DNA from 3 places in the Mesorhizobium sp. M0184 genome. Region 2 is predicted to be linked to each of the others. Evidence: predicted binding sites of a transcription regulator. Region 2 holds the regulator's gene; each other region holds the start of a gene.
The links. The regulator LexA, encoded in region 2, represses DNA repair genes until DNA is damaged. The targets are predictions, from matches to a motif close to TGTTCNNNNTGTGTTCNG.
Positions count from the first base shown of each region.

Region 1: the regulator LexA is predicted to act here: its motif matches at 6,769-6,786, upstream of dinB (DNA polymerase IV).
Region 3: the regulator LexA is predicted to act here: its motif matches at 8,236-8,253, upstream of NKJ23_RS25020 (DNA recombination protein RmuC).

Region 1 is NZ_JAMYSZ010000003.1:108,684-119,042, forward strand. It holds gene NKJ23_RS05565 (acyltransferase family protein) at 1-9, shown strand, start outside; gene NKJ23_RS05570 (hypothetical protein) at 240-518, opposite strand; gene NKJ23_RS05575 (hypothetical protein) at 788-1,051, shown strand; gene NKJ23_RS05580 (hypothetical protein) at 1,275-1,577, shown strand; gene NKJ23_RS05585 (DUF6456 domain-containing protein) at 1,622-2,227, opposite strand; gene NKJ23_RS05590 (high mobility group family protein) at 2,293-2,916, opposite strand; gene NKJ23_RS05595 (hypothetical protein) at 2,986-3,228, opposite strand; gene NKJ23_RS05600 (XRE family transcriptional regulator) at 3,467-4,162, shown strand; gene NKJ23_RS05605 (hypothetical protein) at 4,384-4,683, opposite strand; gene NKJ23_RS05610 (hypothetical protein) at 4,875-5,237, shown strand; gene NKJ23_RS05615 (hypothetical protein) at 5,265-5,654, opposite strand; gene NKJ23_RS05620 (hypothetical protein) at 5,698-6,147, opposite strand; gene NKJ23_RS05625 (GNAT family N-acetyltransferase) at 6,267-6,725, shown strand; gene dinB (DNA polymerase IV) at 6,843-8,084, shown strand; gene NKJ23_RS05635 (hypothetical protein) at 8,255-8,899, shown strand; gene NKJ23_RS05640 (sulfite oxidase) at 9,492-10,359, shown strand, end outside.
Region 2 is NZ_JAMYSZ010000012.1:12,020-22,378, forward strand. It holds gene gltA (citrate synthase) at 1-1,004, opposite strand, end outside; gene gltX (glutamate--tRNA ligase) at 1,184-2,605, opposite strand; gene NKJ23_RS16480 (ComEC/Rec2 family competence protein) at 2,702-5,167, shown strand; gene lexA (transcriptional repressor LexA) at 5,161-5,895, opposite strand; gene kynU (kynureninase) at 6,344-7,591, shown strand; gene NKJ23_RS16495 (hormone-sensitive lipase) at 7,688-8,518, shown strand; gene NKJ23_RS16500 (molybdopterin molybdotransferase MoeA) at 8,526-9,731, opposite strand; gene moaC (cyclic pyranopterin monophosphate synthase MoaC) at 9,731-10,237, opposite strand; gene trpC (indole-3-glycerol phosphate synthase TrpC) at 10,240-10,359, opposite strand, start outside.
Region 3 is NZ_JAMYSZ010000024.1:89,694-100,052, forward strand. It holds gene NKJ23_RS24975 (LLM class flavin-dependent oxidoreductase) at 1-473, opposite strand, end outside; gene NKJ23_RS24980 (AI-2E family transporter) at 628-1,788, opposite strand; gene NKJ23_RS24985 (LLM class flavin-dependent oxidoreductase) at 1,922-2,983, opposite strand; gene NKJ23_RS24990 (DUF6481 family protein) at 3,214-3,642, shown strand; gene sugE (quaternary ammonium compound efflux SMR transporter SugE) at 3,725-4,039, opposite strand; gene NKJ23_RS25000 (hypothetical protein) at 4,194-4,319, opposite strand; gene NKJ23_RS25005 (transglutaminase-like domain-containing protein) at 4,535-5,344, shown strand; gene NKJ23_RS25010 (cation diffusion facilitator family transporter) at 5,467-6,429, shown strand; gene NKJ23_RS25015 (GFA family protein) at 6,497-6,901, shown strand; gene NKJ23_RS25020 (DNA recombination protein RmuC) at 6,941-8,203, opposite strand; gene def (peptide deformylase) at 8,307-8,837, shown strand; gene fmt (methionyl-tRNA formyltransferase) at 8,854-9,783, shown strand; gene NKJ23_RS25035 (GNAT family N-acetyltransferase) at 9,780-10,289, shown strand; gene truA (tRNA pseudouridine(38-40) synthase TruA) at 10,308-10,359, shown strand, end outside.

The DNA of each region.
Region 1 (10,359 bases), on a different contig from region 2:
GTGAAGTAACAATGCCGGATCTTGTCGGATCCGGCCCACCGGCCCCCGGCCAGCAACCATGCGGGGCTCAGCTGAGGATGAGACCCGCCAGGAAAACCGTAAGGATAAGCGACAGCGGAACTGCAAGAAGGCAGCACAGCTCGAAAGTATTGGCTGGCCAAGAAGTCATTGGGCGCTTTTCCATGTTGGCCTCCTCCCTCAACGGCCAGACCGAGACGGCAGTTCCGCTTAGATAGTGCTCATCCCCACCACTCATCATGCAATTGGCGCAGTTCGTTCCGCTTCCTGGTCATCCATCGTGCACGCGCCAGATGTGTCGCCCACGCCCGGAAAGCCCTCTCCGGCTCCCGCTCCGGATCCATATGCAGAACGATGCGGGCGACCTCGCGCCAATCGGTTCCTTCCGCCGAAGCGTCGAGCAGCCGGATATAAGTAAGCATGCGATCTTCGTCATAACCGGTCGGCACCGAAGACGTCGGCGCTGCGTTCGCGATATGAAGGTTTGGCGGCTTTAGCATTGCGATCTACCCACTGGCGCATCGTAGCAGCCTATGAAGAAGCCCGCGCCCTTTGATCGGAGGATGCGGATCGAGGATTCGCCTCGACAGTCGACAAATGCGGGCCTCGGGCGGGAGTTCCCCCAGCTGGGCTCACGCCTCACCCATCGCGATCGGGTCCGAGGTAATCTATGTATTTTAGTGGAACCTAATTTAGTCGACGCAATTATGCGTGCGTGAGAAAGCGTGAAATCCAGACAGTCACTGAAAGCCGGCTATCGCGGGATCAGTTGGCCGATGACCCAGTGATTGCGGTCGATTTGACGGAACGGATATTACAGGCGGCCGACAACGACAGGATCGTCTGCCTCGTCGTGGCAACCGAGCAGCTGGAAGCCGACCGCGTCGAGAAAGGTGAGCCCAAGGAGACCAAGATCGCCGCAAGCTTCGTCCGGGACTTTGAGGTGATGCTGCTTGTTCTTTATGCAGCCTACGCCCTCGCTGTGCTGGGTGCGACCGCGTTCGTTTTGCTGGAACTGGGCCATGTTCTGTAGGCAGACGTCGGCAAAAGACGGGACTGACGCGCGATTGCCGCTGTTTGATGAGAGGAGCGGCCACGCTGCGTCGGCGATCCGACCCCGCCGCAGCCAGCGGCATTTTCGCGCCAGCAGGCGCTAAACTTCGGGCCCGTCCGTTCGTTACATCTTGCCAATCTATGGAACGAGGCTGCCCCTCGGGGGTTTTTCTATTAGAGGGACGTTAAAGAAGGAGGTAGCTATGAAGAAGCTCCTGCTTGCCTCGGTGATCGCCATCGCATCGGCGGCTTCCGTGATCGGCCCGGCGAATGCCGGCGGCAGCGTCACGATCGGCATCGGCAACGGCTATGACGACGACTATTATTATCGCCACCATCGGTATTCCGATTACGACGATGAGTACGTCCCCCGTTACCGCTATGATGTCTACGACGAGGACTACAGGCCGCGCTACCGGTACCACCGGCGCTGCCACACCGAAGTCATCAGGCACTGGCGTCATCACCACCGGATTATCGAAAGAATCCGTGTCTGCCGTCGTTGACGGATCGATCCGGCCGGTTTTGCCGGCCGGATCGGCGGGGCTTCTCACCTCGGCTTGCGCATCAGCATCATGCCGTAATGCACGGCCAATATGTCGAGCCCGATCTTGAGTAGTTTCACCACCACGTCGCGCGGCTCGCCGGCCTGTTCGGCCAGGCTCTTGACCGTTGCGTCGGCACAGCAGACCTTTTGCACGATGCCGGCGATCTCCCAATGGACAAGCGCCCTGGTGGCCTCGGCATGGTCGCGGCCGGCGGACAGGATGTGTTCGGCGACGCCGCTGCCGGTGCGGCCGCCGTCGACGCGCTCGGCCCAGGCCATCGGCTTGGCGGTTGCCTCGGACGAGTTGCGGAAATCCTGGCGGTAGCGCATGCCCGCCTCGCGCTGCTGGCGCGACAGCGAGGTGAGGCCGCTCAGCGGGTCGACGTTGCGCACCCGCACGATGCCGCCGGTCGCTGTGTGGCCGTCATTGGAGACCTCATAGAGGCGCGCTCCCTCCTGCGTCCCCTTCGCCAGCCGCTTGCGGCCGAACCGGTCGTCCTTCAGTGCGAAATCATGGCCGATCTCCTTGCGGATGCGCACCTGCTCGGCCTCGCCTTTCGGCAATCTCGGTGGCCTGGCTTTGGCCTTTTGGGCGGTTTTGGTGCTCATCGGCTCGGTCCTCCTGGGTTTTGGTCATCGGGCTCTGGCGAACTTCCAGCCTCATTGCAGCGAGCTCAAATCGCTTCGGCCGGCAGCGTGCGCAGGAAGCGCGCAGCGTGATAGGCGCAGTAGCTTTTCGATGGGTTCGTGCGCATTCCGCAGCACAGCATGTCCAAACCTGGCCGGCTGCCGGGGGCGTCGTTTTCCGCATCCTCCTGCAGCGTCGTATCGAGCGGCGCGCGGCAGCGCTCGAACAGGCAATCGATGAAGCGCATGGCGGCGAAATGCGGCTGGCGACCGCCGGCGGCGATCGGGCGCGGCGCCGGCATTTCGAGCGGCGCGCCATCGGTCCCGGTGATCCGAGCCGGACCCGGCTGCCAGGCCGGCGGCGCCAGCCTGGCCGACAGCCTTGCCGGGCGGCAGCGTGGCTCGGCCTTCGGGGCCGACTCCGCTTGATCAGCAGTGCTTGATGGCTCAGGCGCCGAATTTCCGAGCCGGCCGCCACACCAGCCCTTGGATTTGGCAAGGCCGATGGCGCGCAGACGGGCGGTGCGGTGGACGATGCCGATGATGGCCGCGCGCGAGGCCGGGCGGCCGCGCAGCGCGGTCAACCGGGTGGCGATCTTCGCGGCCGACAGCCCGCTCATCAGCCAGTTCTCGATTTGTTCCAGTTCCGAGGCGGAATAGCGGGCGGCCATGATGTTTCATTCCCTGCAAAAATGGTTGTGTGCGGCGCCGGCTTCGCCGGCCTCAGGCTCGAAAGCCGGTCAGCCTTCGCGTGGTCTGCTGCGATCGAGCTTCATCTCGGCCGCCTGCCTTGTTGCGCCGGACACTGCCTTGCCCGTCCGCTCGTCGAAGGCGATGACCGTGCCGTCTTCGGTGCGGGTGCAGGAAACCGCGGCATCCACATTGCCGGCCGGCAGGTAATTCGTGGCCGGAGCCGTGAGGGGAACGGCTCCGGCCGTTCCGGCCGCTTGCGCTGCCGGATCCGAGGCGCGAGCCCCGGGCATCGTCCCGGCCGGGGAGGAGGACAGCCGCGACGAAGGGGACAGGGTTGGCACATGCATGGCCCCGGCGATCGGTTGCGGTACCACCTCCAGGCGAGCGCTGCCGGCGCGCTGAACGGCGGATTCAAGGACCGAAAGCTGGCGAAGCGACTTGTGCATGCCTACATAAGAGCATAACTCAAATCATAATGCAAGCGATTCTTGCATAGACGAAACCGAATCTTATGCCACAGATGGAGCCATGGCGAAAACTGCACTGTCGATCAAGGTCGGAGCGGCGATCCGCCGGGCGCGCAAGCAGCGCGGCCTGGTGATGCGTCACATTGCCGAGCACAACGACACCGACGTCGCTGCCGTCGGCAATTGGGAGACCGGGCGCAACCTGCCCAAGACCGAGAACCTTTTGAAGACCGCCGCTTTCCTGCGCGTCGACCCGGTGGCACTCGGCAAGGGCGAGGTCGTTTTCCTCGATGATGCCGGACCGGTCGCCGATGCCGAGATCGTCACCGATCCCGGCCCCCTGCCCGCCGGGCCGATGGACATCCAGCTTCTCGGTACCGCCGTCGGCGGCGACGATGGCGACTTTACCTTCAACGGCCAGCCGGCCGGCTATGTCCAGCGGCCGCCGGGGATCCGGCATCTGCGCAATGTGTTTGCGCTGCACGTGCTGAGCGATTCGATGGTGCCGCGCTACGAGCCCGGCGAGATGATCTATTGCGGCGGCCGCGAAGCGTTGCCCGGCGACCATGTGGTGATCGAGACCCTGCCCGAGGAGAACGAGCAAAACGGCAAGGCCTTCATCAAGAAGCTGGTCAAGCGCACCGCCGCCGAGCTGATCGTCGAGCAGTACAACCCGCCCAAGACGCTGTCCTTCAACCGCTACGCCATCAAGAACGTCTTCCGCGTCATCCCGCTCAAGGAACTGCTGGGGTATTGAGGGCCTGTTGCCTTCTCCCCTTAGGGGAGAAGGTGGATCGGCGCACAGCGCCGAGCCGGATGAGGGGTGCTGGAAGGAATGCGGCGGAGGAAATGTAGAAGCGATTTTTAAGCACTTACGCCATCAAGGTAGCGATCCGTCCAACACCCCTCATCCGACCGAGCTTCGCTCGGCCACCTTCTCCCACAAGGGGAGAAGGGAAGAGCAGCACGCCCGCCCCCTCAAGCCCGCCTCGACTGCAGCTCTCGACCGTTGAGCAGGCGCGCCTCGGCGCGGGTCCGTTGCCGGTCGTCGATGAAGGCGGCCTGGATCGAGACGGCGGCGCCCGGCAGGCCGTCAGCCCGGCAGGCCTTGCAGATCAGGCGCCCCGAAAGTGCGGCCAGCGGTGTCTCCGGCATCACCCCATGCCGCTTGAGCTCGGCCGGTTTCCACCACCTGTTGCGGCCGCAATCGATGCATTCGACGGCAATCGAGACAACATCGGCGATCGTCGCTTCCTTGCCTGCCAATGCCATAGCCATCCCCATCATTGTTCCTGCTTTGTTCACATCATTATCGGTTTTTGGAGCGGAGTCGAGTCGGTTCCGCTTGCACCAACGTGAAAGTTTCACTTGTTCGATTATTTGAGTTATGCTTATACATGGTGCGGACTGGAATCGGCGCGAGCCACAGAACCGCGCCCGCTCCGTCCGCCGGCAGCAAGGGAGTGACGATGGACCCAGCCCAGTTCGCCCATGCCTGCGGCTATAGCGGCGACAGCCCGGCCATGTTTGCCGCTTTCGCGGCCATCCGCCAGGACGGCATCCGCAAGGCACGCCAGGGTCATCGCCAGCGCAAGGCGGCGATCGACCGGATGAAGCCGAGCCGCGCTTTGTTCCTGGCGGCGATCCGCCCGGCGCAGTCAGCCGAGGAGGCACTCGAGGATGCCGCCCGCTTCCTGTCGATGTTCCGCAACATGCCGCACTGGCGACAGGAAAGGCGCGCCGCCGACCTCACCCGCGCCAGGCAGCAGCGCCTCTTCGCCCGCTTCTTCCGCCGCTACGGCCACCGCCTCTGGGCGCTCGAGGCGGCGTAAGCCCGAGCGGAGCGCCCAGCCAGCCGATCAAAGCTGCTGGCTGCGAGCGAAAATGCGGCCGTAGCTGGCATCGTCGATCTCTGCGAAGTGGTGGGAGCGCAGGAAATGCTGCAGCCGGGGATTCGGTGTGGCGCAGGTGGCGGCATGAACATTCCAACGGATCAGCTTGAATTGCCGATCGATGGCATAGGCCCGGACAAGCCTCCACAAGACGAGCAGGACGCCTTCGCCACCGCCGTCGATATGGGCAAAATTGACCAGAAGCGTGCCGCCATTGCGATTGAATTCGGCCAGGACGGTGGCGCTGCTGCCCATGGCGAAGGAGATCGGCCGGCCGAAGGCCAGCAACGCATCCTGGTCCGCGCGCGACAGCGCCCTCAACGTCTCCAGGGAGACACCCTCGATTTCGATCCGCATTGAAGGGTTGACCCTCGCTAAGTTGCTCGCCTCGCCCATTGCCCTAGTCTGCTTGCCAGAAAGACAGCTGATAATCCTCCAGGTCTCTGGAGTCTGAAGCGAAAAAATCGACGACAAACCTTCGGTCCGCAAACTGCCATTGCAGTTTTGCCTCATAAATCTCCTTGAGAACCGAGCCGAGAAACACGAGCTTGTCGCGAGAGATGTCGGCGGCGCCGAAGGCGTGAATGTCGGCAATGTGCAGGTGGTTCATAACCGCTTCCACGGACTGTCGTGTGGCGTTGGGGTCTCGTTCAAAGCTTCGCAGGCCTTCCTCGCTAAACCCTTCCATCAAAACGTAGCGTTCGAACGTCACGAATTTCGGCCAGAAAATGGTGCTGTATCCCACAGCAAGCGCAAATCGGCCCTCGCACCCGACCCAGCTTTGTAGATCGATGCCGGACCCATTGTTCCAGGCTGCCAATTCAGCCTTCATGCTGGCTGGAACATCCATATCGTAGCCTCCCGATCTCGCCTGTCATAGGTCTTTCAACGGCTGCTTTCCAGTAGACCGGCAAAGTTGCATCCCTTCACGCTTGTAGTCCCCAAATCCGCGCCGTATGTCTCCACGCGATGAGCGAGATCAAGTTCCGTCGCGCGCAAGCGCCCGACCTGCCGGCAATTGTTGCAATGCTTGCCGACGACGTGCTCGGCGCGAACCGGGAAGACCCGTCCACGCCGCTTGCGCCATCCTATCTCGATGCCTTCAGCGCAATCGATACCGATCCCAACCAGTTGCTGGCCGTCGCCGTCAACGCCGGGCAAGTGGTCGGAACGCTGCAGCTCAGCTTCCTTCCAGGCATTTCGAGAAAAGGCGCCTGGCGCGGCCAGATCGAAGGCGTTCGCGTCGCCCAGCAATGGCGCTCTCGCGGCGTCGGCAAGCTGATGATCGAATGGGCGATTGAAACCTGCCGTTCGCGCAATTGCAGCTTCGTCCAGCTCACCACGGACAAAGGTCGACGGGAGGCGCACGCTTTTTACGAGCGCCTCGGCTTCACCGCCAGCCATCTCGGCTACAAGATGGCGCTGTAGGTCGCGGCGGTAGCCTTCGCGCTGCTTGACAATTCGTCAGCAATGTTCTCTTTATGTTCCATTAAAACCACTCTAGAAATGATGCGGCGTTCGAACCGCCGCGGGCGAACGGGCCGGATGGAAGCCAACATCCTCCACGCGGATCTGGATGCCTTCTATGCCTCGGTCGAACAGTTGCTCGACCCGGCCTTGCGCGGCAAGCCGATTGCCGTCGGCGGCGGGGTAGTGCTTGCCGCATCCTATGAAGCCAAGGCGTTCGGCGTGCGCGGCGGTATGCCGGGACGGCGGGCGCGGGAACTCTGCCCGCAACTCATCTTCGTCGGCGGCCATTTCAAGGACTATCAGCGGCTGGGCGATGCGGCAATCAAGGTGCTCGGCGATTTCACGCCGGTGGTCGAGCGGATTTCGATCGACGAGGCCTTTGCCGACGTCGCCGGCTGCACCCATTTGTTCGGCTCGCCGGCCGAGATCGCCGGCAAGATCCGCCGCCGCGTGCGGGCCGAGCTCGGCCTGCCGATCTCGGTCGGCGTAGCCCGCACCAAGCATCTGGCCAAGATCGCCTCACAGGTCGCAAAACCGGACGGGCTGGTGGTGGTCGATCCGCGCCACGAGCTGGAGTTCCTGCACCACCTGCCGGTCGAGCTGATGTGGGGCGTCGGCCCGGTCACCAGGCAGCGGCTGGCCGGCATCGGCGTCAACACCATCGGCGAGCTGGCGAAGACCAATGGTGCGGCGCTTGAGCGCCTGCTCGGGCCGGCGGCGGGAGAAAAACTCAACGCGCTGGCGTGGAACCGCGATCCGCGCAAGCTCGAGACGCAGCGCCGGGCGCGCTCGGCGGGTGCGCAGTCGGCGCTTGGCCGAAAACCGGCCGAGGAGCAGGTCTTCGTGCCCGCTTTGCTGCATCTGGCCGACAGGGTCGCCACAAGATTGCGGGCGAAATCCCGGCCCGGCCGCACGGTGACGGTTCGCGTCCGCTTTGCCGATTTGCGCTCGGTGACGCGCTCGATCACGCTCGACCAGCCGATATCGGCAACCGCCATGCTGGCCGAGATCGCCGAGGCGCTGGTGCGCAAGGTGCTCATCGACCATCCGCACGAAAAGACAATCTCGCTGCTGGCGATCGCCGTATCGCATCTGGAGCAGCATGCCGGGCTGCAACTGGAACTGCCGCTCGGGCTCGACGACGATCGCCGTCGCCCCGGCACCAGGCAGGGCGCGGCGCGCTGGACCGCCGACCGCGCCGTCGACAAGATCCGCGACCGCTTCGGCTGGGAGGCGGTCGGCTACGCCTCGGTCGCGCTCGGGCTACAGCGGTCGGTTCCCGACGCCTTTCGCGAACTGGCCGAAAAGGAATTGTGAGCCTCGATTACACTTTGGTTGCCAAGTCGCCGGAATGACGTTGAAGGCTGCGGACTTGTGAATTTATCTTCGGTCCAGTTGGTCGTGCACCGGTTTGGGCATCAGCCAGACAGGGTAGCACCCGCCCGCAAATCCTTCCGCACCTTCATTTCGAACGACAGGAGATCGGCATGGGACAGAACGCCGGATATTTCGCACTCATCGTTGCCGGACTGGTGACCAATGCAACGACGCTGGCCAAGCCGCTCAACCCGGACCGGGCGATTCCATCCCTGGGCGATATCAACTCGCCGCTGGCCAGCCCGCTATTCAAGCAGGTCAAGGCCGGGCCGCTGGAGATAAAGCTTGAGGAAACCACGCTTGCCGATGTCGAAAAAGCCTTCGGCGGAGCGATGCACGATGAAGGTGACGCCGGAGATTCACGCCACTGGCTTTGCTATGCCGGCCCCGACGCCGGCGGATCACCGTCGATCTTCTGGTTCGTATCCGGCGAGATGGGCGGCTCCGACCACGGTGTCCTGTCCGTCGCCCTGCAGCCGAACCCGGAAGGCAAGGTGCCGGAAGGATGCGCCAGCGCGCCTGCCAGCCTGACAGCTATTGAACTCGATACGCCCGGCGTCGGAGCGCCGCTGAGCGACGTGGCCGCGAAATTTGGCGCCGCCAAGCCCGATCGTTACGGCCATTTCGGCTTCGCCGCCTCTTATCCTCCTTCGTCTCCCGACCAGAAGGACGCCACGGTCACGCAGACACTCACCTACACAGCCGAGAACGGCAGGATAACCGGCGTGGCGGTGACGCAAGTCACCACCAATTAAGGTGTCCCCGCTCGGTTGGCGAATGGTTCACGTGTGAATGATCTGCCGCGCCCGAGCCAGGCGGCCTGGTTGCTGGCCACCTCGTTATGCAGATTGGTTCTGATGTGCCGCCCGGGCCCGCCCTCCACCTGCAAATGCGACATTCGAGGCGGCCCTGGTCGTCAGACCAAAAGCGTTGCGCCGCCCCAAGCGATCAGGGCGGTGCCGGCCGCCCGGCCAACCCACGGGCCGGCAGGAAACACCGGTTCGACGAGAACCCGCGAAGGTCCGGAAATGACCCAGAAGCGGGCGGTCGGCAGCGATCCGAGCAGCAACGATTTTGGCAGGACCGGAAATCGGCATGGAATGCTGCAATCATCATCATGTCCCGCCCAAGTTGTGGACAGTTCCTTCTCAAAGGCGCACTCTTAGCATGCGAAACGCGAGCTAGCGTTTCGTGCAACGCTTCACATGCTTGACTTGCGTCGGTGATTATCTGACCTACCCGGATACTTCCGGGTGGGCAGACCTCACATTGTGTCGCCTATCCGTGATCAGGCTACGGCCTAAGGCACGTTGCAGCCCGTTCCGGATCAACTGGGAGGTAAACAACATGCCTGATTTTCAGCGCAGAGAACTTCTTGTTCAAGGAAGCGCGGCTCTTGCCGCAATTGCTGCTCTCTATACCTCGCGCCGGGCTTACGCTTTTCCAACACGGCCGAACGAGGAAGTTATTCCATGGCTGGATCAGCCGACCGAAAATCCCGATCCGGCGGGTATCCAGAAGCAGCTTGTCTGGGAGGATTTGGATAGCTGGATAACGCCAAACGACAAATTCTTCAGCATCTCGCATTTCAACCGACCAACGATCGACGAGAAGACATGGTCGATGGAGATCGGAGGCCTGGTTAAAAAGCCCCTGGAGTTAACGCTCGCCGACATCAGGGCGCGACCGCGGCAGGAGGTCGTTTTCACAGTGGAATGCTCGGGCAACCACGGGTTTCCCTTTTTCACCGGCGGCATCGGCAATGCTCGCTGGGCAGGGACGCCGCTCGCCCCGATCCTCGAGGAAGCCGGCGTTCTGGAGAAGGGCATCGAGGTCGTCTTTTTCGGTACCGACACAGGCGAGATCCCGATACGCGACGTCAAGATGCAGCAGAACTTCGCTCGTAGCATGTCGCTCGCCGACGCGATGAACCCCGACAATCTCCTCTGCTATGAAATGAACGGGGCCGCCTTGCCGGCGCCCAATGGCTTCCCGGTACGGCTCATTGCGCCAGGCTGGTACGGGATCGCCAACGTCAAGTGGCTAAAGCGCATCGAGGTTCGCGATACGCGGTTCATGAGCCTTCTGATGGCCCGTGACTATGTCACCATCCGGGAGGAGGACCACAACGGCGAGACCGTATGGGCCGAGACGTCAGTCGGGCGAGCGCTGATAAAGTCCGCGCCCGCGAAGGTTACCCGGAAAGACTCAGATT
Region 2 (10,359 bases):
GTCTTCTGCATGATCTTGGCGCGCGGATCGTAATTCTTGTAAACGCGGTGGCCAAATCCCATCAATCGGAACGGATCGTTCTTATCCTTGGCGCGCGCAATGAATTCCGGGATGTGATCGACATGACCGATCTCGCCCAGCATGTTCAGGGCTGCCTCGTTGGCGCCGCCATGTGCGGGACCCCACAGGCAGGCGATGCCGGCAGCGATACAGGCAAAAGGATTGGCGCCCGACGAGCCGGCCAGGCGGACGGTCGAAGTCGAGGCGTTCTGTTCGTGATCGGCGTGCAGGATGAAGATGCGCTCCATCGCGCGGGCCAGCACCGGATTGATCTTGTATTCCTCGCAAGGCACGGCGAAGCACATATGCAGGAAATTGGCTGCGAAATTCAGCTCGTTCTTCGGGTAAATGAATGGCTGGCCGATGTGGTATTTATAGGCCATCGCCGCGATCGTCGGCATCTTGGCGATCAGCCGCATTGACGCGACCATGCGTTGATAGGGGTCCGAGATATCGGTGGAATCGTGATAGAAGGCCGACAGCGCGCCGACCACGCCGCACATCACCGCCATCGGATGCGCATCACGGCGGAAGCCGGTGAAAAAGCGCGACATCTGCTCATGCACCATGGTGTGGCGCGTCACCCGGTAGTCGAAATCGTCCTTCTGCGCCTTGGTCGGGAGTTCACCATAGAGCAAGAGATAGCAGACTTCGAGGAAGTCGCCGTGCTCGGCCAATTGGTCGATCGGGTAGCCGCGGTGCAAAAGAATGCCGGCATCGCCATCGATGAAGGTGATTTCCGATTCGCAGCTCGCCGTCGACGTAAAACCGGGATCGTAGGTAAAGACGCCGGCGGTGTTGTAGAGCGAACCGATGTCGATGACATCAGGTCCTACCGAACCACTTCGTATCTTGAATTCATGGGTTTTGCCGCCGAGTTCCAGCTTGGCCGTCGATGCCTGGGTTTTGCCGCCAAATTCCATTTTTGTCGCAGGTTCGGTCATAGCAAACTCCTTTTTGTTTCCTCAGGCCGGCAAAGGCAAAATATCTGAACCCAACACGTCAAAAGCATCGGAATACGCACATTTGCGCCCGCAATTGAATCTGCGCGGCAGATTAGGCCAAGACCCAATGTTGCACTGCGAAACACACCTTTCAATGCCAATCTTCTTGGGCCAGTTTGCTAATCGATTTGATCAGCGATCCGCGCCAGGCTTTCCTCGCGGCCAAGCACGGCCAGCACATCGAAGACACCTGGCGAGGTACTTTTGCCGGTGAGCGCGGCGCGCAAAGGTTGGGCCACGGCGCCGAGTTTATGGCCGGCGGCCTGCGCATAGTCGCGGATCGCGGCTTCGGCTGAGGCGGCAGACCACTCCGAAACCGTGGCTAGTGCCGCATGAGCGCCCCGCAGGATCGCGCGCGCCTCACCGCTGAGCAGCGCCGCCGCCTTCTCGTCGACCGGCAGCGGCCGCTCGACGAAAAGGAATGCAGCCCCTTCAGCAAGTTCGACCAGCGTCTTGGCGCGCTCCTTCAGGCCCGGCAAAGCGGCAAGCAGTTGCGCCCTGCGTCTGTCGTCGAGGCGCGCGGCGATTGACGGGCCGCCTTCAAGATAGGGCAGAGTGGCGATGAAGATGTCGAGCAGCGCCGCGTCGTTCATCCGGCGCATATGCACGCCGTTAAGCGCCTCGAGCTTGGCGAAGTCGAAACGGGCGGCGCCCTTGTTGACGTCGCCAATGTCGAACCATGCAATCATGTCGGCGATCGACATGATCTCATCGTCGCCGTGGCTCCAGCCAAGCCTCGCCAGATAGTTGAGCAGCGCCTCCGGCAGGTAGCCCATGGCGCGATAGGCTTCGACGCCAAGCGCACCGTGCCGCTTCGACAGCTTGGCGCCGTCGGCACCGTGGATCAGCGGGATATGCGACATCGACGGCACCTCCCAGCCCATGGCCTGATAGATTACGGTCTGGCGTGCGGCGTTGGTCAAATGATCGTCGCCGCGGATGATGTGGGTGATGCCCATGTCGTGATCGTCGACGACGACGGCATGCATGTAGGTGGGATTGCCGTCCGAGCGCAGAATAATGAAATCGTCGAGATCCTTGTTGGGAAAGCGCACGTCGCCCTGGACGCGGTCATGCACCACCGTCTCGCCGTCTGTCGGCGCCTTGATGCGGATCGCCCCCTTGGCGCCGGGCGGCGCCTCCGACGGGTCGCGGTCGCGCCAGCGTCCATCATAGCGGGGAGGCAGCCCCTTGGCGCGTGCGCTCTCGCGCATTGCCTCTAGTTCGGCAGGCGTCGCATAACAATAATAGGCCTTGCCCATACGAACGAGCTCCTCGGCCACCTCGCGATGGCGCGGCGCACGCTCGAATTGCGACACCGGCTCGCCGTCCCATGTCAGGCCAAGCCAGGAAAGCCCGTCGAGAATGGCCGCGCTTGCCGCATCGGTGGAGCGCTCGCGGTCGGTGTCCTCGATGCGCAGCAGCATCGTGCCGCCTGTGTGCTTGGCATACAGCCAGTTGAACAGCGCCGTGCGCGCGCCGCCAATGTGCAGATAGCCGGTGGGCGAGGGGGCAAAACGGGTGACGACCTTATCGGGCATGGAACTCTCAGGCGGGCGAAGGAAGTGGGTTTGCGGACTTTCGCGCGTTGCGCGTTCATGTAGCATAGGAGGTCGAGGGCGCAAGGGGCAGACCCGATGGCTGTGCGAGGCCGTGGTGCGGGCGAGGGCGAGGACGTTGGCAGCGGCGTCAGCGAACGCTTGCTGTTTGCCGCTCCCCCGCCTGTCCTGCCGGCACCGGCATTGCTACCCGCTCCGCGCTTCGATGCTCCGTCGCTGCCGGCCAGCGACCCAGCAACGGTTCTCGTGCCCGCGGGCGAGCCCATCGTACGCCTGCCCAGGCGTTTCCGCCTCCCGTCACCGTCCCGTATCCGCAACAGCGTAACCTCGGCAGCCGGCCTGGAACTCGACCGCGGCATCGCCTTCCTGCTGGTGCCGGTGTTCCTCGCATGCGGGGTGGTCGTATATTTCGGGCTGTCGGTGGAGCCGGCCTTTCCACAGCCGATCGCAATCGCGCTCCTCGCGGCCCTTTGTGCCGTCGTCTCGCGGTCATGGCCCAGGACGCGCCTGTGCTTCATGGTGGCACTGCTCTGCGCGCTTGGCGTACTTGCCGCCAAGTTCGAGACATGGCGTGTCGGAACGCATATGCTCGGTTCCGAAATCTCGACGCGGCTGACGGGTCGCGTCGTATCGTACGAGCCCATGGCGAGCGGCCGCATCAGGCTGACAATCGATGTGATCTCAACCGCCAGGCCGACACTGCGCTACATGCCGGAACGGGTCCGCGTTTCGGCGATGAAGATACCGGCTGAGCTGACCGCCGGTTCCGAGATCACCGGCTATGTGCGGCTGCTGCCGCCGACCGGCCCGGTGCGGCCCGACAGCTATGATTTCTCCTTCGACAGCTATTTCGCCGGTATCGGCGGCAGCGGCTTTTTTCTCGGCAATCCGAAAGTCGTGTCGTCGGGCAGCATGCCGCTTGCCGCGCAGCTTTCTTCCGCGATCGAAGACGCGCGCGAATCCATCGCCGACCATATCCGCAGCCGCATCGGCGGTGCCGAGGGCGAGATTGCTGCTGCGTTGATCGTCGGCGTGCGCGCCGGCATTCCCGAGGAGATCAACGAAGCGATGCGGCGCACCGGCATCTACCACATCATCTCCATCTCGGGGCTGCATATGGCGTTGGTCGCCGGCACCATCATGGCGCTGCTGCGGGGTGCCTTTGCGCTGTTTCCCGATTTCTCATCGCGACGGCCGGTCAAGAAATATGCCGCGGCCGCCGCGCTTCTTTCGATTGCGGCCTACCTCGTCTTTTCCGGCATTGTCGTGGCGGCCGAACGCAGCTTCATCATGCTGGCGGTGATGCTTATCGCCGTGCTGTTCGACCGGGCCGCGCTCACCATGCGCAACCTGGCGATCTCGGCCATCGCGGTCATCCTGGTGTCGCCGCACGAGGTGGTCGGTCCGAGTTTCCAGATGTCCTTCGCCGCGACGGCGGCCCTTGTCGGCGCCTATGCAGGCTGGTCCGATTACCGCGCCGGCAGGGCCACCACGCCGCCGCCGCGGCTGTCGCCGCAACGCTTTGCCACTCGAAAGGTCCTGCTGGGCATGTGCGGTCTGGCGATGACCTCGATCATTGCAGGGAGCGCCACAGCGCTTTTCGCCATATGGCATTTCCAGCGCGTGGCGCCGCTCAGCCTGTTCGCCAATCTGGCCATCATGCCCATCGTCTCACTGGTCGTCATGCCCTTCGCCGTTCTCAGCGCGCTGGCGATGCCGTTCGGTGCGGATGGCCCTTTCCTCTATGTCATGGGCAAGGGGCTGACGGCGATGATCGCCCTGTCCGGGTGGATCTCGGAGCGCTCGCCGATCGATGCGGTCGGGCTGATTTCGCTGAGATCCGTCCTTCTGGTGACGATCGCCCTCGTCATTGCCAGCATGGCGACGACCTGGTTGCGGCTGGCGGCACTTCCTTTTGCGCTCGCCGGCTTGCTGACGACAACGCAGACACGCATACCCGACGTATTGGTCTCGGAGGACGCACGGCTGGTCGCGCTGCCGATCGGCAGCGGTGAACTCGCGGTCAACCGGGCACGCCCGAATGAGTTCACCATCGACAACTGGAAACGCGCGCTCACATCCGAGGCTATCGTCGCGCCGGAAACACCTGGAAAGAACGACCCGCAATTCGACATTGCCGATCCGGCCGACCTACCGCCGGGCATGCCGTTCATTTGCACGGATGGCCTCTGCCTTGCCAGGCATCCATCCGGCGCGATCATCGCGCAAGCCAAGGACCGCGATACTGCGCGGCCAGCCTGCGCCTTTGCCAGCTTGATCGTCATCGACGACGCCACCGCCCATAACCCCTGCTACTACGACCGGCTGGTCCTCGTCGTCACCAAACGGCAACTGGCGCACGCGGGAAGTGCCGCCGTCTACTTCGATCCACAAGCGGCAACGCGCGCCGAAATCCGTTTCGCGGTCGAAAAATCATACCGGCCCTGGCACGTGCAGCGGAAATTTTCACGCGCGGCACGAGGCCTGCCGCCATACCGCAGGGCCGACAACCCCAAAGCCGGCGCCAAGGGCGGAGCTCAGTAGCGGCGGATCAGTCCGACGAGCTTGCCTTGCACCTTGACCCTGTCTGGTCCGAAGATGCGCGTCTCGTAGGCCGGATTGGCGGCTTCCAGGGCGATCGAGGCGCCCTTGCGGCGGAACCGCTTCAGCGTCGCTTCCTCCTCGTCGACCAGTGCCACCACGATCTCACCGGGGCTCGCCGTATCGGCATTGCGGATGATCACCGTGTCGCCGTCGAAAATGCCGGCCTCGATCATCGAATCGCCTTTGACCTCGAGCGCATAATGCTCGCCGCCCATGATCATATCCGGCGGCACCGAAATCGAATGCGTCTGGTGCTGGATGGCGTCGATCGGCACACCGGCGGCGATGCGGCCCATCACCGGGATCGAAACGGCGGCGACGACATCGTCGTCATTTCCGGCTGCGGGCACGCGCGACGATGTCGGCTTGCCTTGCCGAGGACCGCCTTGCCCAAGACTGCCCTGGATGACACTCGGCGAGAACTTGCGTGCCGCATTGAGGCCGGGGGCGATCGAGTCAGGCAGGCGCAGCACCTCCAGCGCACGGGCCCGGTTGGGCAAACGGCGAATGAAGCCGCGCTCCTCCAGCGCCGTAATCAGCCGGTGGATTCCGGATTTGGAAGCCAGGTCGAGCGCTTCCTTCATCTCGTCGAAGGAAGGCGGGATACCGCTTTCCTTCAACCTTTCGTGGATGAACATAAGCAGTTCGTGTTGTTTGCGTGTCAGCATAGCGACCCCCAACAGAATCAGAAAAACAAACCCAGAACAAACACTATCTGTTCCAGTTGTGTTCCGCAACTGTTTAAAGTTTAATGAATGCGTTAAGGCTTGGGAAACAAACCACGCCCCTACCGGAATGCCGCATTTTCACCGTCGCGAGCGTCATCCCCTTGATTCTGCTTTCGTTTGCGCCTTCTGGCTTCCCAGAAGGCAGCACTGGCATCGGCCGTCAGTCGGCAAAGGGCACGGAATTGAACCCGTATCGACTGCGCGGTTCGGTCAATGCACCGTGAACGAAACGAACTCAAAACGCCAACCTCGGGTTAACTCCTGGTTTCCAGTCGCCTGGTCAGGCTGCTTCTCGCCGGTGGAGCCTTGCTGCGCGCAACCAGGTGATGGAAGAACAGTCGATGCGTGTCCGGCGTTGCGTTGAACTTTTGGGGGGAGCAGGCAAATCATGACAGGAATTCCCGATCTCGCCGCCATAAAGGCGATGGATGCCGCAGATCCGCTGCGCGCGATGCGCGACCGCTTCGTGTTGCCGCAAGGAGTGATCTATCTCGACGGCAATTCGCTAGGAGCTGCTTCACGTGCCGCTTTCGATGAACTGCACAAGGCCGCGACCGAAGAATGGTCGCATGATCTCATCCGCGCATGGAACACGGCCGGCTGGTTCAACATGCCGCTTGAACTTGGCGACCAGCTCGGGCGCCTGATCGGTGCCGCGGCCGGCCAGACGGTGGTCTGCGACACGACATCGGTCAACATCTACAAGCTGCTGCACGCCGCCATGGCCATGCGACCGGAGCGGCAGGTCATCGTCGCCGAGGGCGATAGTTTTCCGACGGACCTGTACATGGCTGAGGGTGTGGTTTCGACGCGAAAAGATACGCTGCTGCGCCTCTCGGGGGTCGACGCGCCGACCATCGAAGAGCTGATCGACGAACGCACCGCCGTGGTGCTGGTCAACCACGTCAACTACAAGTCGGGCGAACTGCGCGACATGCCGGCGCTGACGCGCAGGGCTCAGGAAGCCGGGGCGATGATCGTCTGGGATCTCTGCCACACCGCCGGCGCGATGTCAGTCGAGCTCGACAAGGCAAACGCCGATTTTGCCGTTGGCTGCACCTACAAATATCTGAATGGCGGCCCGGGCGCGCCTGCCTTCATCTATGCGGCTGAGCGGCATCTTTCCGACATCCAGCAGCCGCTCACCGGCTGGTGGGGCCATGCACGGCCCTTCGCCTTCGAGCCAGGCTATGCGGCCGGCACCGGCATCCGCCGGTTTCTGTGCGGCACCCAGCCGGTCCTGTCGATGCGCACGCTGAAGGGCGCGCTCGACATCTGGAACGATGTCGACATGACGGCGGTGCGCAAGAAGAGCATCGCGCTGGCGGATCTGTTCATCGAGCTTGTCGAGGCAAAGTGCGGCACTTACGGGCTCACGCTCGAAAGCACGCGCGATGGGGAAAAACGCGGCAGCCAGATTTCATTCATGCATGAGCATGGCTACCAGGTCATGCGCGCGCTGATCGAACGTGGCGTGATCGGCGATTTTCGCGCGCCATCGACCATGCGCTTCGGCTTCACCCCGCTCTATGTCAGCTATGCCGATGTCTGGCAGGCCGTCAAAGTGCTTGAGGATATCCTCCGCACCGGTGCGTGGAAGGATGCGCGCTTCGCAATCAAAGCAGCTGTCACTTGAGATTGATGCGAGAGCTGGAATCGTGAGGCTGGCGACGACGCGCCGCGCGATGCTCACGGCTACGTTGCAAGGCCATATTGCCAGGGAGGGCGCAGGGTGTTCGAACGTCACATTGCCGATTGGGACAACGCCTATGCCAACGGCGCCAACATAGCCGGCAGCGATCGCTGGCCGGCGGCCTGGACCGAGCCCGCGCGGGTTTTCCGCGACGTGCTTTCGACCGAGGGCAGGGCGCGGCTCGACATGGCCTATGGCGACAACCCACGCAACCGGCTCGATCTTTTCCTGCCGGCCATCAAGCCCAAGGGACTCGTGGTGTTCGTTCATGGCGGCTACTGGATGGAATTCGACAAGAATTTCTGGTCGCATCTTGCCGCTGGCCCTGTTGATCGCGGCTATGCGGTGGCGATGCCGTCCTACACGCTCTGTCCGCAGATACGCATTGGCGGCATCGTCAAGGAAGTCGGCGCGGCGATCGGCAAGGCGGCGGCGATGGTCCCAGGGCCGCTGATGCTGACCGGACACTCGGCCGGCGGCCATCTTGTTAGCCGGATGGTTACGGCCACGACGCCGCTGGCGCCCGAAGTGGTCCGGCGCGTTCGTCACGTGGTGTCGATCTCGGGGGTGCATGATTTGCGCCCGATCATGCGCACCGGCATGAACGAGACGATCGCGATCGATGAGGCCGAGGCGCAGGCCGAAAGCCCGGTGCTGCTGCGCCCGATGGACAAGGCCCGCCTGACCTGCTGGGCCGGCGGCGGCGAGCGCGCCGAATTCCTGCGTCAGAGCGCGTTGCTGGCCAACATCTGGATCGGCCTGGGTACCGCGACCAGCTCGGTGGTCGAGCCTGACCGGCATCATTTCAACATCATCGACGGTTTGGCCGATCCAGACCATCCGCTGACCCGGACCTTGATCTCGGAGTGAGGCAGGTTCAGCGTAACATCAGCACGTCGCAGGGGGAGCCCGCCGCTGCGGCAGGTGAGAACGGCGCGCGAACGATCAGCCCGTTGGCATCGGCCAGCATTTTCAGCATCGAGGAGTCCTGGATGCCGAACGGCGTCGCCACGAGCGTACCGGCGTCATCTATGACAACAGCCCGCACATAATCTTGCCTGAGATCGTTGGCCGGCATGGCAGCACCGAGCCGTGCCCGACGTATATCCTGCTGAAAGGCGCGGCCGCCGAGCCGCGCCAGCAGCGGCTTCAGGAAGAGCTGAGTGCAGACCAGGCTTGCCACCGGATTGCCGGGCAGGCCGATGCAGCGAATGTCTCCCAGCCGCCCGAACATCAGTGGCTTGCCCGGCCGCATGGCGATCTTCCAGAAATCGAGCGTCATGCCTTGCCCGGTCAGCACGTCATGAACGAAGTCGTGGTCACCGACCGAGGCACCGCCCAGCGTGACGATGACGTTCGCGCCAGCCTTCACGGCTTTTTCAACCAGCGCAGCGATCGCCTCCCTGCGGTCCGGCGCGATGCCAAGGTCGAGCGCGCGCGCACCGACCGACTGTGCGGCAGCGGCGACACCATAGGCGTTGGAGGAGATGATCTGGTCGGGGCCAAGATCGCTGCCCGGCGGCAGCAATTCGTCGCCGGTGGCGATGATGGCGACCAGCGGCCGTTTGACCACGCGCACCTCGGGGTGATTGGCCGATGCCGCCAGCGACAAGGCCGCCGGGTCGAGCAGGCGGCCTTTGGGCAGCAGGACATCGCTCTTGGCGAAATCGAGCCCGAGGCGGCGGATGTTGCGCCCCTGCACCGTCGGTTCCGTCACTTCGACGCTGCCGCCACCGAGATCGCGGACGTTCTCCTGGATGACGATAGTGTCGGCGCCTTCGGGAAGCGGCGCGCCGGTAAAGATGCGCACGGCCTGCCGCTGCTGCACCGTTCCGGCAAAGCCGCGTCCGGCCGGCGCCATGCCGACCACCGAAAGCTTTGCCGGTACGGACGCGATATCGGCCGCCCGCACGGCATAGCCGTCCATGGCGGAGGCGTTGAACGGCGGCTGGGTGCGGAGCGCCACAACCGGCTCCGCCAGCACGCGGTCGGCGGCATCCAGCAGTGCGACGCGTTCGCCCGGCAGCGCTGCTGCGCCGTCCAGCAGGCGCTCGAGCGCCTCGGCAACTGGGACCAGCGCCATTATCGGCCTGCCTCGGTGGCCCCGTCTCCGGTGATCTTGTAGTCGCCGGATTTGCCGCCGGTCTTTTCAACCAGCCTGATGCCGGAGATGACCATGGCGCGGTCGACCGCCTTGGCCATGTCGTAGATGGTCAGGCAAGCGACCGAGACGGCACTCAGAGCCTCCATCTCAACGCCGGTCTTGCCGGTGACGCGGGTCAATGCTGTCACCTTCAGGCCGGGCAGCGCGGCGTCCGCCTCGATATCGACAGATATCCTGGTTAGCAGCAGCGGATGGCAAAGCGGGATCAGTTCATGCGTCTTCTTGGCCGCCATGATGCCGGCAATGCGCGCGGTGCCCAGCACGTCGCCCTTCTTGGCGTCGCCGGCGAGGATCATGTCCAGCGTCTCGGGCCGCATCGCGACAAAACCTTCTGCGACTGCCGTGCGCACCGTCTCAGCCTTGTCGCCGACATCGACCATGTTGGCTTCGCCCTGCGCGCCAAGATGGGTGAGGGTGGCCGCCATCCTCAAACTACCTCTGCCGGCGCCTTGCCCGTCAACAGCATGCGCGTTGCCGCGGCCACGTCCTGCTGGCGCATCAGGCTCTCGCCGACCAGGAAAGTCGCAATGCCGCTCTGCTCCAGCCG
Region 3 (10,359 bases), on a different contig from region 2:
CCTTCGCCGGGCACCGCGCGGATGCGTTGGCCGTCTTCGGCCGGCTGCAAGTAACCCATCAGCTCGACGACGTCCTGCGGGAAATTGTCGGCGCCAGCGTCGAGGTTACGGCGCAGCGCCCGTGCCGTGGCCATGTCGGTGCCGGGCGCCCGCCCGAGGCCGAGATCGATGCGACCAGGATGCAGAGCGTTGAGCGTACCGAACTGCTCGGCGATGACCAGCGGCGAATGATTGGGCAGCATGATGCCGCCGGCGCCGACGCGTATCGTATTGGTGCCGCCGGCCACATGGGCAATGACCACCGAGGTGGCGGCGCTGGCGATGCCCGGCATATTGTGGTGCTCTGCCAGCCAATAGCGCCGGTAGCCCAGCCGCTCGGCATGACGGGCGAGATCGAGCGAATTGGCGAGTGACTGTGAAGCGTTGCTGCCTTCGACGATCGGCGACAGGTCGAGAACGGAAAGAACGGTCATCGGCGCGGGTTTCCTGTGGGCCGAAGGGATGTAGGAAGCCGTTGCCGAGGCGGCAAATTCAAAATGTTGATGGAGCGCTGGGGGAAACGGACGTGCGACCGATGCAAGGTCGTGATCTGCCCCATCGGGGGGACGCTTTTGACCCTTTAAGCCGCTACTTTTTCACCTCGGGAATCTCTTCGTCCTCGATCGCTGCCGTGTGTTGCGCCGCCAGGAAATTGCCGACATGGCTGAGACCGTCGAAATGATCGCAGAACACCTTGATGACGACCAGCAGAGGCACCGCCAGCAGCGCGCCGACAAAACCCCACAGCCATGACCAGAAGGCGATGGCGATGAGGATCGCCACTGCGTTGATTTCGAGACGGCGGCCGACCACCGTCGGCGTCACGAACTGGCCTTCGACGACATCGCACATAAGGACGAAGGCCGGCGCCAGCAGCGCATAGGAAATCGTGTCGAAGCTTATCAGCGCGATGATCGTAACCAGCGTGATGGTGGTCAGCGCCCCGATATAGGGCAGGAAATTGAGCAGAGCCGCTGCCGCGCCCCAGACCTGCGCGTTGGGCACGCCGAGCGCCCACAGGCCGAGCCCGATGACCACGCCGAGACATGTATTGATGACCGTGACAGTAAGCAGATAATGCGAGATTTCACGTTCTACGTCGTAGACGACGCGCAGCGCCCGCTTCTTTTCGCTGAGACTGGGGAAGGACTGGACGATCTTTTCATAGAACATCGTGCCCGAGGCGAGCAGGAACAGCGACAGGACGAAGACGATGGTAACGCTGGCGCCGGCCGACAGCACATTGCCGGCGGCCTGCGAGAGAATACCGGATGGCGCCGTCGCCACCCTCTGAACGCCTGGCTCCTGGGATGTCTGTGTCAGGCCCTCGATCTGGCGCGAAATCTCCACGATCCGTTCGAACGGACGGCGCAGTTGTGCCAGACGTTCGGTAAGCTGCTGGCCGATCGTCGAGGTGTTGTTGATGAGGTCGATGACCGGGCCGCTGAGCAGATATCCCGCGACGGCGACGAGGCAGAACGAAAGCAGCACCAACAGTGTCGCTGAAATGACATCGGGCATGCCATGCTTGCGCAGGAAGCGAACGATCGGCGTCAGCGTCAGCGCCAGCAGGAAAGCCAGAATGACCGGCATGAAGAAGGCGCGGGCGAAGTAAAGCGCGTAGATCGCCATGAGAATGAAGATGCCGACGAGCAGCGAACGCATCAGATGCGCATCCGCCCGCGCCTCGACGCGCGGATCCGGGCTTTCGGCAGCGCTTGCGCCCGAAGCGTCGGGTTCGGCTTTCATTCTGACCCTCGGCGGCACACCGCGATTGGTGCAGACCGTTGGCGAAAACGCCTCTGTCGCTTCAAGGTTCCGTTAGCCGGCGTCACCGGCAAGGCCGCCTCGCGGCCTTGCCAATAAATCAGGTGACTGGGAATCAGGCAACCGGCGCCGCCACGGCGGGAACGGCCTTCGCAGTTTCCCGGCGCACGATCGGCGCCACTTTGGTGCCGTAGAGTTCGATGGCCTTCATCACCTTGGCGTGCGGCATGGTGCCGATCGCCATTTGCAGCAGGAAGCGGTCGTTGCCGAATATCCTGTGCTGGGCAATGATCTTCTCGGCCACCTGTTCTGGATTGCCGACGAACAGCGCGCCGTTTGGGCCGCGCGATTGGTCGAAATGCGCCCGCGATGTCGGCCCCCAGCCGCGCTCGCGGCCGATGCGGTTCATCACCTCGGCCTGCGGCCCGTAAAAATCGTCGGCTGCCTGGTCCGTGGTGTCGGCAATGAAGCCGTGCACGTTGAGACTGGTGGCAAGGCTTGCCGGATCGTTGCCGGCGCGCCTGGCTGCATCCCTGTAGATGTCGAACAGCGGTGCGAACCGCGCCGGCTCGCCACCGATGATCGCCAGTGCCAGCGGCAACCCGAGCACGCCCGCGCGGGCGACGGATTGCGGTGTTCCACCGACGGCGATCCAGATCGGCAATTTGTCCTGCAAGGGCCGCGGATAGACGCCGCGGTCGTTGATCGGCGCGCGCAGACTGCCCGACCAGGTCACCTTGACATGATCGCGGATGGCGAGCAGCAGGTCGAGCTTCTCGGCGAAGAGCTCGTCATAATCTTCGAGATTGTAGCCGAACAGCGGAAAGGACTCGATGAACGAGCCGCGCCCGGCCATGATCTCGGCACGGCCGCCGGACAGAAGATCGAGGGTGGCAAACTGCTGGAAGACGCGCACCGGATCGTCGGACGACAGCACGGTGACAGCGCTGGTCAGCCTTATGCGCTTGGTCCGTTCGGCCGCCGCCGCCAGCGCCACCACCGGAGCCGAGGCAGCATAGTCGGGACGGTGGTGCTCGCCGAGACCAAAGACGTCCAGCCCGACCTGGTCGGCGAGCTCGATCTCCTCGATCAGGTTGCGCAACCGCTCATGCGCACCGATCGCACCGGGACCTGGTTCCGGGCTGACGTCGGCGAAGGTGTAGAGACCGAGTTCCATAGTGTGTCATCTCAGCGTTTTGTCTTGGCGCTACACGTAGCGATCAGTCCGCCGCCCCGCCAGATGCCTGGATGGTGAACAGTGCGGGTGCCTTTCAGCCGAATTCAATCGAAATGGCGTCTCCCGGCTGCAACAGATCAGAATTTCATGGCTGGCATACCGTTTTGGCGCTTGAACTCTCGGTTTTCGCGCGTATGTAAGCCTCGCAAATTGACTTCAGGGAAGTGGACTTGGCTATCTATAGGGAAAAAGACGTTTTCGAGCGGCGCAATGCCGCAAACGAGGCAAAGAAGGCGCTTCTGGAGCGCTTCAAGGCAAAGCCGGCGCCAGATGATCCAGCGGTGCTGGCACGACAGGCCGAGCGCAAGGCGATCCTCGAGGCCCGCGCGATACGCGAGGCCGAAAAGGCCAGGCTGAAGCAGGAAAAGCTGGCGCGCGAAGCGGCCGAAAAGGCCGAGCGCGAGGCAGCTGCCGAAGCGGCACGCATCGCCGCGGAAGAAGCCGCACAGGCCGAAGCGAAGATCCGGGAAGCTGAAGAGAACGAGCGGATCGCCCGTTTTCTTGCCGACGAGGCCGAACGCAAGGCCAAGCGTGACGCACGCTATGCCGCGCGCAAGCAGCGCACCGGCAGGACGCCGCCCGGCTTCTCCGCGCGATAGCGCCTTTCGGCACTGATCAGCCGAATTCAAGAATCAGGGCCGCCTTGCAGGGGCCCTGAACGCGTTCGTCTGTCAGAATCGGCTAAGCCGCGAGCTTCAGTCCCATGATGCCGCAGACGATTAGCGCGATGCAGGCCAGCCTGATCGCGGTCGCTGGTTCCCCGAGCAGCCAGATCCCCAGCAGCGCCGTGCCGACGGTGCCGATGCCGGTCCACACCGCGTAAGCGGTGCCGACCGGCAACGCCTTCAGCGCCAGGCCGAGCAAGGTTAGGCTGACGATCATCGAGGCTACCGTCAGGACGGTCGGCAGCGGCTTCGAGAATCCGTCGGTGTATTTGAGGCCGATCGCCCAGCCGATCTCGAACAGTCCGGCGAACAACAGGAAGATCCACGACATCGGAACGCTCCGTTTCGATGGCTTCCGGCCGATTTCTTGAAAAGCGCAAAAATTGCCTTTGCCGCATCCATAGGGGATGCGCGTGAGCTTAGTGAACAATCATACCGGCCGCGTTTGCGGCCGGTCGAGATAAGCCGAAACGGTAGCTGCGGCCCTACTTGTCCTTCAGCTTCATCGCCTTCACCGGCGGTGCCTTCAGGGCCGGCGCCGGAGCCGGTTTCTTCGCGTCCTTCTTCGGCTTGCGGGCCTCCTTGCCTGCCTTCATCGCACCCTTAGCCATGATTCGTTCCTCCAGTTGATGTCTGGCGAAGTGAAACAAGAGAAAACGCTCGACTGCAAGAGGCCGCTGCCGTGCAGTCGCCCTGGCCGATGGCTGTCAACTGGTTTCTAATTCCCTCGTAAACCGCAGCGGTCCGTGCCATGGTCTTCTTCGCACTGCAGCATCAGCCCTTGCGTTTCGCCGGCTGATGATCAGGCAGGCCGGTCAGGACGACAATGCGGATCCACATCGGTTGCCAGATGAGCTTCGACTTCCCGCAGGAAACACCGCTGATCGCGATGCTAAACGTCCATTATTCGCGCGCATCCGATCTTGAGCGGCCGGACTTCCTGACGTCGAACCCGCCGGTGCCGATCGAAAGCTACCGCGACAGTTTCGGCAATTGGTGCAACCGTTTCGTTGCGCCGGCCGGGCGCTTTGCGTTCGGCACGGACGCGGTGATCCGCGACCCCGGCTCCTTCGAGACGCGCGAGCTGACGGCGTGGCAGCACGAGGTGCGCGATCTGCCGTCGGAGACGCTGCTGTTCCTGCTGCCCAGCCGTTATTGCGAGAGCGACGTGCTGTCGAATGAAGCGTGGCGGCTGTTCGGCAACACCCCGCTCGGCATTCCGCGCGTCCAGGCGGTCTGCGACTTCGTCCATAACCACATCGTCTTCAACTATTTCAATGCACGGCCGACGCGCACCGCCGCCGAGGCCTATCGCGAGCAGAGTGGTGTATGCCGCGACTTTGCTCACCTCGCTGTTGCCTTCTGCCGCGCCCTGAACATTCCGACCCGCTACTGCACCGGCTATATCAGTGATATCGGCCTGCCAAAGCCGTGGTCGGACATGGATTTCGCCGCTTGGATGGAGGTCTATCTCGGCGGCCGCTGGCATGCGTTCGACCCGCGCAATAACGCGCCGCGCATCGGCCGCATCCTGATTGCCTCCGGACGCGATGCCGCCGATGTGCCGCTGACCCACATTTTTGGGCCGGGCGCGCTGGCTGGCTTCAAGGTCTGGACGGACGAGGTCGTCGAATAGCCCCGCGCCGCCCTTTTGAACAACTGACCTTGTGAACAACTGGGCACTTCGGGCGTTGTGGGGACTGTGGAGCGTGGGCGGGCGCTCCGCCAATCTCGGTGCATCAACCAAGGCAGCACACCATGGCGGCGCATGGCGGGTCGAAAAAAGTGATCTATGCGGCGCTCGCCGGAAATCTTGCGATCGCACTGACCAAATTTGCCGCTGCCTTGTTCACGGGCAGCTCGGCAATGCTCTCGGAAGGCGTCCACTCGCTCGTCGATACCGGCAATGGCAGCCTGCTGCTTTACGGCATGCACCGTGCCGCGCGCCCGGCCGACCGCACGCATCCGCTCGGCCATGGCCGCGAGCTGTACTTCTGGAGCTTCATCGTCGCGCTCCTCGTCTTTGCACTGGGCGCCGGCATATCGTTCTACGAAGGCGTGACGCACATCATGGCGCCGGAGCCGATCGCCAACGCCAAGGTGAACTACGCTGTCCTCGGCCTTTCCTTCCTCTTCGAAGGCACCTCTTGGCTGGTGGCGCTGAAGGAATTCCGCCACCAAAAAGGCAGCCACGGCTGGCTCGAGGCGGTGCAGCTCAGCAAGGATCCGAGTGTCTACACCGTACTCTTCGAGGACAGCGCGGCACTTCTCGGCCTCGTTGTCGCCTTCGCCGGCATATTGGCGGCGGAACTGCTGGACATGCCGAAGCTCGACGGCGCCGCGTCGATCGGCATCGCGCTCATCCTGGGCGGGACCGCGATCTTCCTGGCGCGCGAAAGCAAGAGCCTGCTGCTCGGCGAGCCGGCCTCGCCCGAGGTGCAAACAGAGGTGCTGGCCATCGTCCAGCAGGACCCGGCGGTGCAACGGGCAAATGGCGTGCTGACGCTGCATATGGGTCCGCAGGAGATCGTCGCCGCTTTGAGCATCGAGTTCGAGGATCATTTGTCGGCGCCGGAGATAGAGACCTGTGTCGAGCGCCTCGAGACGCGGCTGAAAGCGGAGATGCCGGAGGTGACGCGGCTGTTCGTCAAGCCGCAGACCACCGGCACCTGGGAACGCCGGAGCAAGGCCTTGGCGGCGTCCGGAGGGGAACCGGCCTGAGGAAAATGGCTGCGCCATCGGGCAGTCCCGGTTATGATTGCGGGCAAAAGCTCCAGGAGGAACGAAGATGAAAATCGACGGCGCGTGTCATTGTGGCGCTATCACTTACGAGGCCGAAGTCGATCCGGAAAAGACCACCATTTGTCACTGCATCGATTGTCAGAAGCTAACCGGAACGGCCTTTCGCGTCACCGTGCCGGCGTCCGAGGACAATTACAGGATCACCAAGGGCACGCCGAAGATCTACATCAAGACCGGTTCGAGCGGCGCCAAGCGCGCCCAGGCATTTTGCGGTGAGTGCGGCTCGCATCTCTACGCCACGTCGGCGGGCGAGGGACCGAAGGTTTACGGTATCAGGGTCGGCACGGCACGGCAGCGCGAGCAACTGGTGCCGAGAAAGCAGATCTGGCACCGCTCGGCGCTGCATTGGCTGCCGGAATTCGAAGGCACAACCATCATCGAGGAGCAGTAGCGCCAGACCCGGGCGAAGCCTCCGGTTCCGGCGCAGCTCTCAATCGTCGCCTTCGACGACCCTTAGCCTCAACTGCCCGGTTTTCGAATCGGCGACGCGCGGGCTGCTTTCCGCTTTTGCTCCGCTGCCATTCGAACCAGCGGTGTCCTCCGCCGGCTGCACGCCAAACTCCAGCGCCTCGATCTTTTGTCCGCGCCTGGTCACCTTCGATGTCGAGACCAGAATGTCGTCGATATCCTTGGCCGATTGGCCGAAATGCGTCTGCAATTTGCGCACCCGCTCGTCGAGCCGGGAGACGTCTTCCATCAGCCGGATAACCTCGCCCTGGATCAGGTGTGCCTGCTCGCGCATGCGGGCATCCTTGAGGATCGCCTGGATGACCTGGATCGACAGCATCAAAAGCGATGGCGAGACGATGACGATCCGTGAGCGATGCGCCTTCTGGACAACGGCCTCGAAATTCTCGTGGATTTCGGCGAACACCGATTCCGAAGGCACGAACATGAAGGCGGTGTCCTGCGTCTCGCCCTGGATCAGGTATTTTTCGGAAATATCGCGGACATGCACCTCGATGTCGCGGCGGAAAGCCTGTGCGGCGGTCTTCTGCAGTTCGGCGCCTTCGGCGGCCCGGATGGCATTCCAGGCCTCGAGCGGAAACTTTGCATCGATGGCAAGCGACGGTGCGCCGTTCGGCATCTTCACCAGGCAGTCGGGCCGGCTGCCATTCGACAAGGTCGCCTGGAATTCATAGGCGCCGTGCGGCAATCCGTCGGCGACGATGGCTTCCATACGCGACTGGCCGAAGGCGCCGCGCGTCTGCTTGTTGGAAAGGATCGCCTGCAATTGCACGACCTGGCCGGCCAGCGACTGGATGTTGCCTTGCGCGATATCGATGACCGCCAGCCGTTCCTGCAGCTTGGCGAGGCTCTCATGCGTCGATCTCGTCTGCTCGGTCATGGTCTGGCCCAGGCGGCCGGTCATGGCATCGAGGCGCTGGCCGATCGACTGTGTCAGTTCCGCCTGGCGCGCCCCGAACACTTCGGCGATGGCGCCCATGCGGCCCTGCATTTCCGCTTGGGATTGCAGAATGCCGGCCATCCGCGCCTCGGCGTCGCGGGCACGGTCGGCGGCTTCCGCGGCCGCTGCCGCACGCGCCTTGGCCGATCGCCACAGCGCAATGACCAACGCCACGAACAGACCGAGGAACAGCATTGCACCGAAACCCAGGACATGGCCGAGGGTGAGCGTGGTGGCGCCGAGGCGGGCGACAGGTTCGGACAGGATGGTGGCCAGTTCGTTCATGCCGACAGCATAGATGATTCGGAACGTCGGCACAGATCAAAACGTGAACGGCCCGGAGGCGCCCCGGTTGACGCTTTTCCTGCGACGTCTTAGGTGAGACGCCATGTCGATCAAGCCGCTTATCATCCTTCCCGATCCCGTCCTGCGTCAGGTTTCAAAACCGGTCGAGCGTGTCGACGGGGATTTGCGCAAACTGGCCGGCGACATGCTGGACACCATGTATGACGCGCCCGGCATCGGCCTCGCAGCGATCCAGGTTGGCGAACCCTTGCGCATGCTGGTGATCGACCTGGCCAAAGAGGACGAGACGCCGGCTCCGCACGTCTTCATCAATCCCGAAATCCTTGAAAGCTCCGACCAGCGTTCGGTCTATGAGGAAGGCTGCCTGTCGATCCCCGATTACTATGCCGAAGTCGAGCGCCCCGCCGCGGTGCGGGTGAAATATCTCGATCGCGACGGCAAGCTGCAGGAGATCGAGGCCGAGGGGCTGATGGCGACCTGCCTGCAGCATGAAATCGACCACCTCAACGGCGTGCTGTTCATCGATTACATCTCCAAGCTGAAGCGCGACATGGTGGTCAAGAAGTTCAAGAAGCTCGCCAGGGACAAGGCGCCGGGCAAGATGGTGGGGTAGGCGTCGACGAATGCCCCTGCGTGTCATCTTCATGGGTACGCCCGAATTCTCCGTGCCGACGCTGCGGGCGATTGCCGAGGCCGGGCACGGGTTGACGGCCGTCTACACGCAGCCGCCGCGCGCCGGCGGCCGGCGCGGGCTCGAACTGACGCCGTCGCCGGTGCAGCGCGAGGCGGAGCGGCTTGGCATCGAGGTGCGGTCGCCGGTGTCGCTGAAGAGCGAGGCGGAGCAGGAGGCGTTCCGCGCCTTGCGTGCCGATGTCGCCGTGGTTGTCGCCTACGGATTGCTTCTGCCCAAACCTATTCTCGAGGCACCGCGGCTCGGTTGCCTCAACGGTCACGCATCGCTATTGCCGCGCTGGCGCGGCGCTGCCCCTGTCCAGCGCGCTATCATGGCCGGCGATACCGAAACGGGCATGATGGTGATGCGGATGGAGGAAGGCCTCGACACCGGCCCCGTGGCAATGGTTGAAAAATGTCCCATTGGACCCGACATGACGGCCGGCGATCTGCACGACCGGCTGATGGTCCTCGGTGCTGCGCTGATGGTGCAAGCGCTCGAACGGCTGGAGCGGAATACGCTGACATTTACCACGCAGGCGGAGGTGGGGGTGACCTACGCCAAGAAAATCGATAAATCGGAGACTCGCATAGACTGGCTGCGACCTGCCGGCGACGTGCACAACCAGATTCGCGGCCTGTCGCCCTTTCCCGGTGCATGGTGTGAGGCCGAAATCGGCGGCCGCGTGGAACGGCTGAAACTGCTTCGCTCGACGCTCTCGCAAGGCGCCGGCGAACCGGGAGGAATTCTCGATGACCGACTGACGGTCGCCTGCGGGTCAGGCGCGATCAGGCTGGTCGAAGTTCAACGTGCGGGCGGAAGGCCCATTGCCGCGCAGGAGTTTCTGCGCGGGGCCAAGCTCGAAAAAGGAATGAAATTGTCATGAGCATGATGTCCATACGCGCGGCGACGCCGCGGGACCGCGAGGCGATCCGCCTTGTCGAAGAACACGCATTCGGCCAGCAGACGGAGGCCGGACTGGTCGACGCGCTGGTCACCGGCGGTGATGCCGTCGTCGAACTGGTGGCGGACGAAGACGGGCAAGTGGTCGGCCATATCCTGTTTTCACGGCTTTTCGTGCAGAATGGCGGCAAGAGCTTCCCGGCGGTGGCTTTGGCTCCTTTGGCGGTCGAGCCGTCGTTCCACGGCACCGGCATCGGCGGTGCCCTGGTACGCGAGGCTCATATCCGCCTGAAGGCTGCTGGCGAGACGCTCGCCGTGGTGCTCGGCGATCCGGCCTATTATGGCCGTTTCGGCTACAGCCGTGCCCGTGCCGCGAAATTCGACAGCGACTATCAGGGCGAAGCCCTGCAGGCGCTTGCCTGGGGCGAGGCGCCGGAGACCGGCAGGCTGGTCTACGCCTCGGCCTTCGGCTCAGCCCTCGCCGCCTGATTTCGCCTCGATCCGGGAATGCCGCGTTTTCGCCTCGACATCGAATATGACGGCAGTCTCTTCGCCGGCT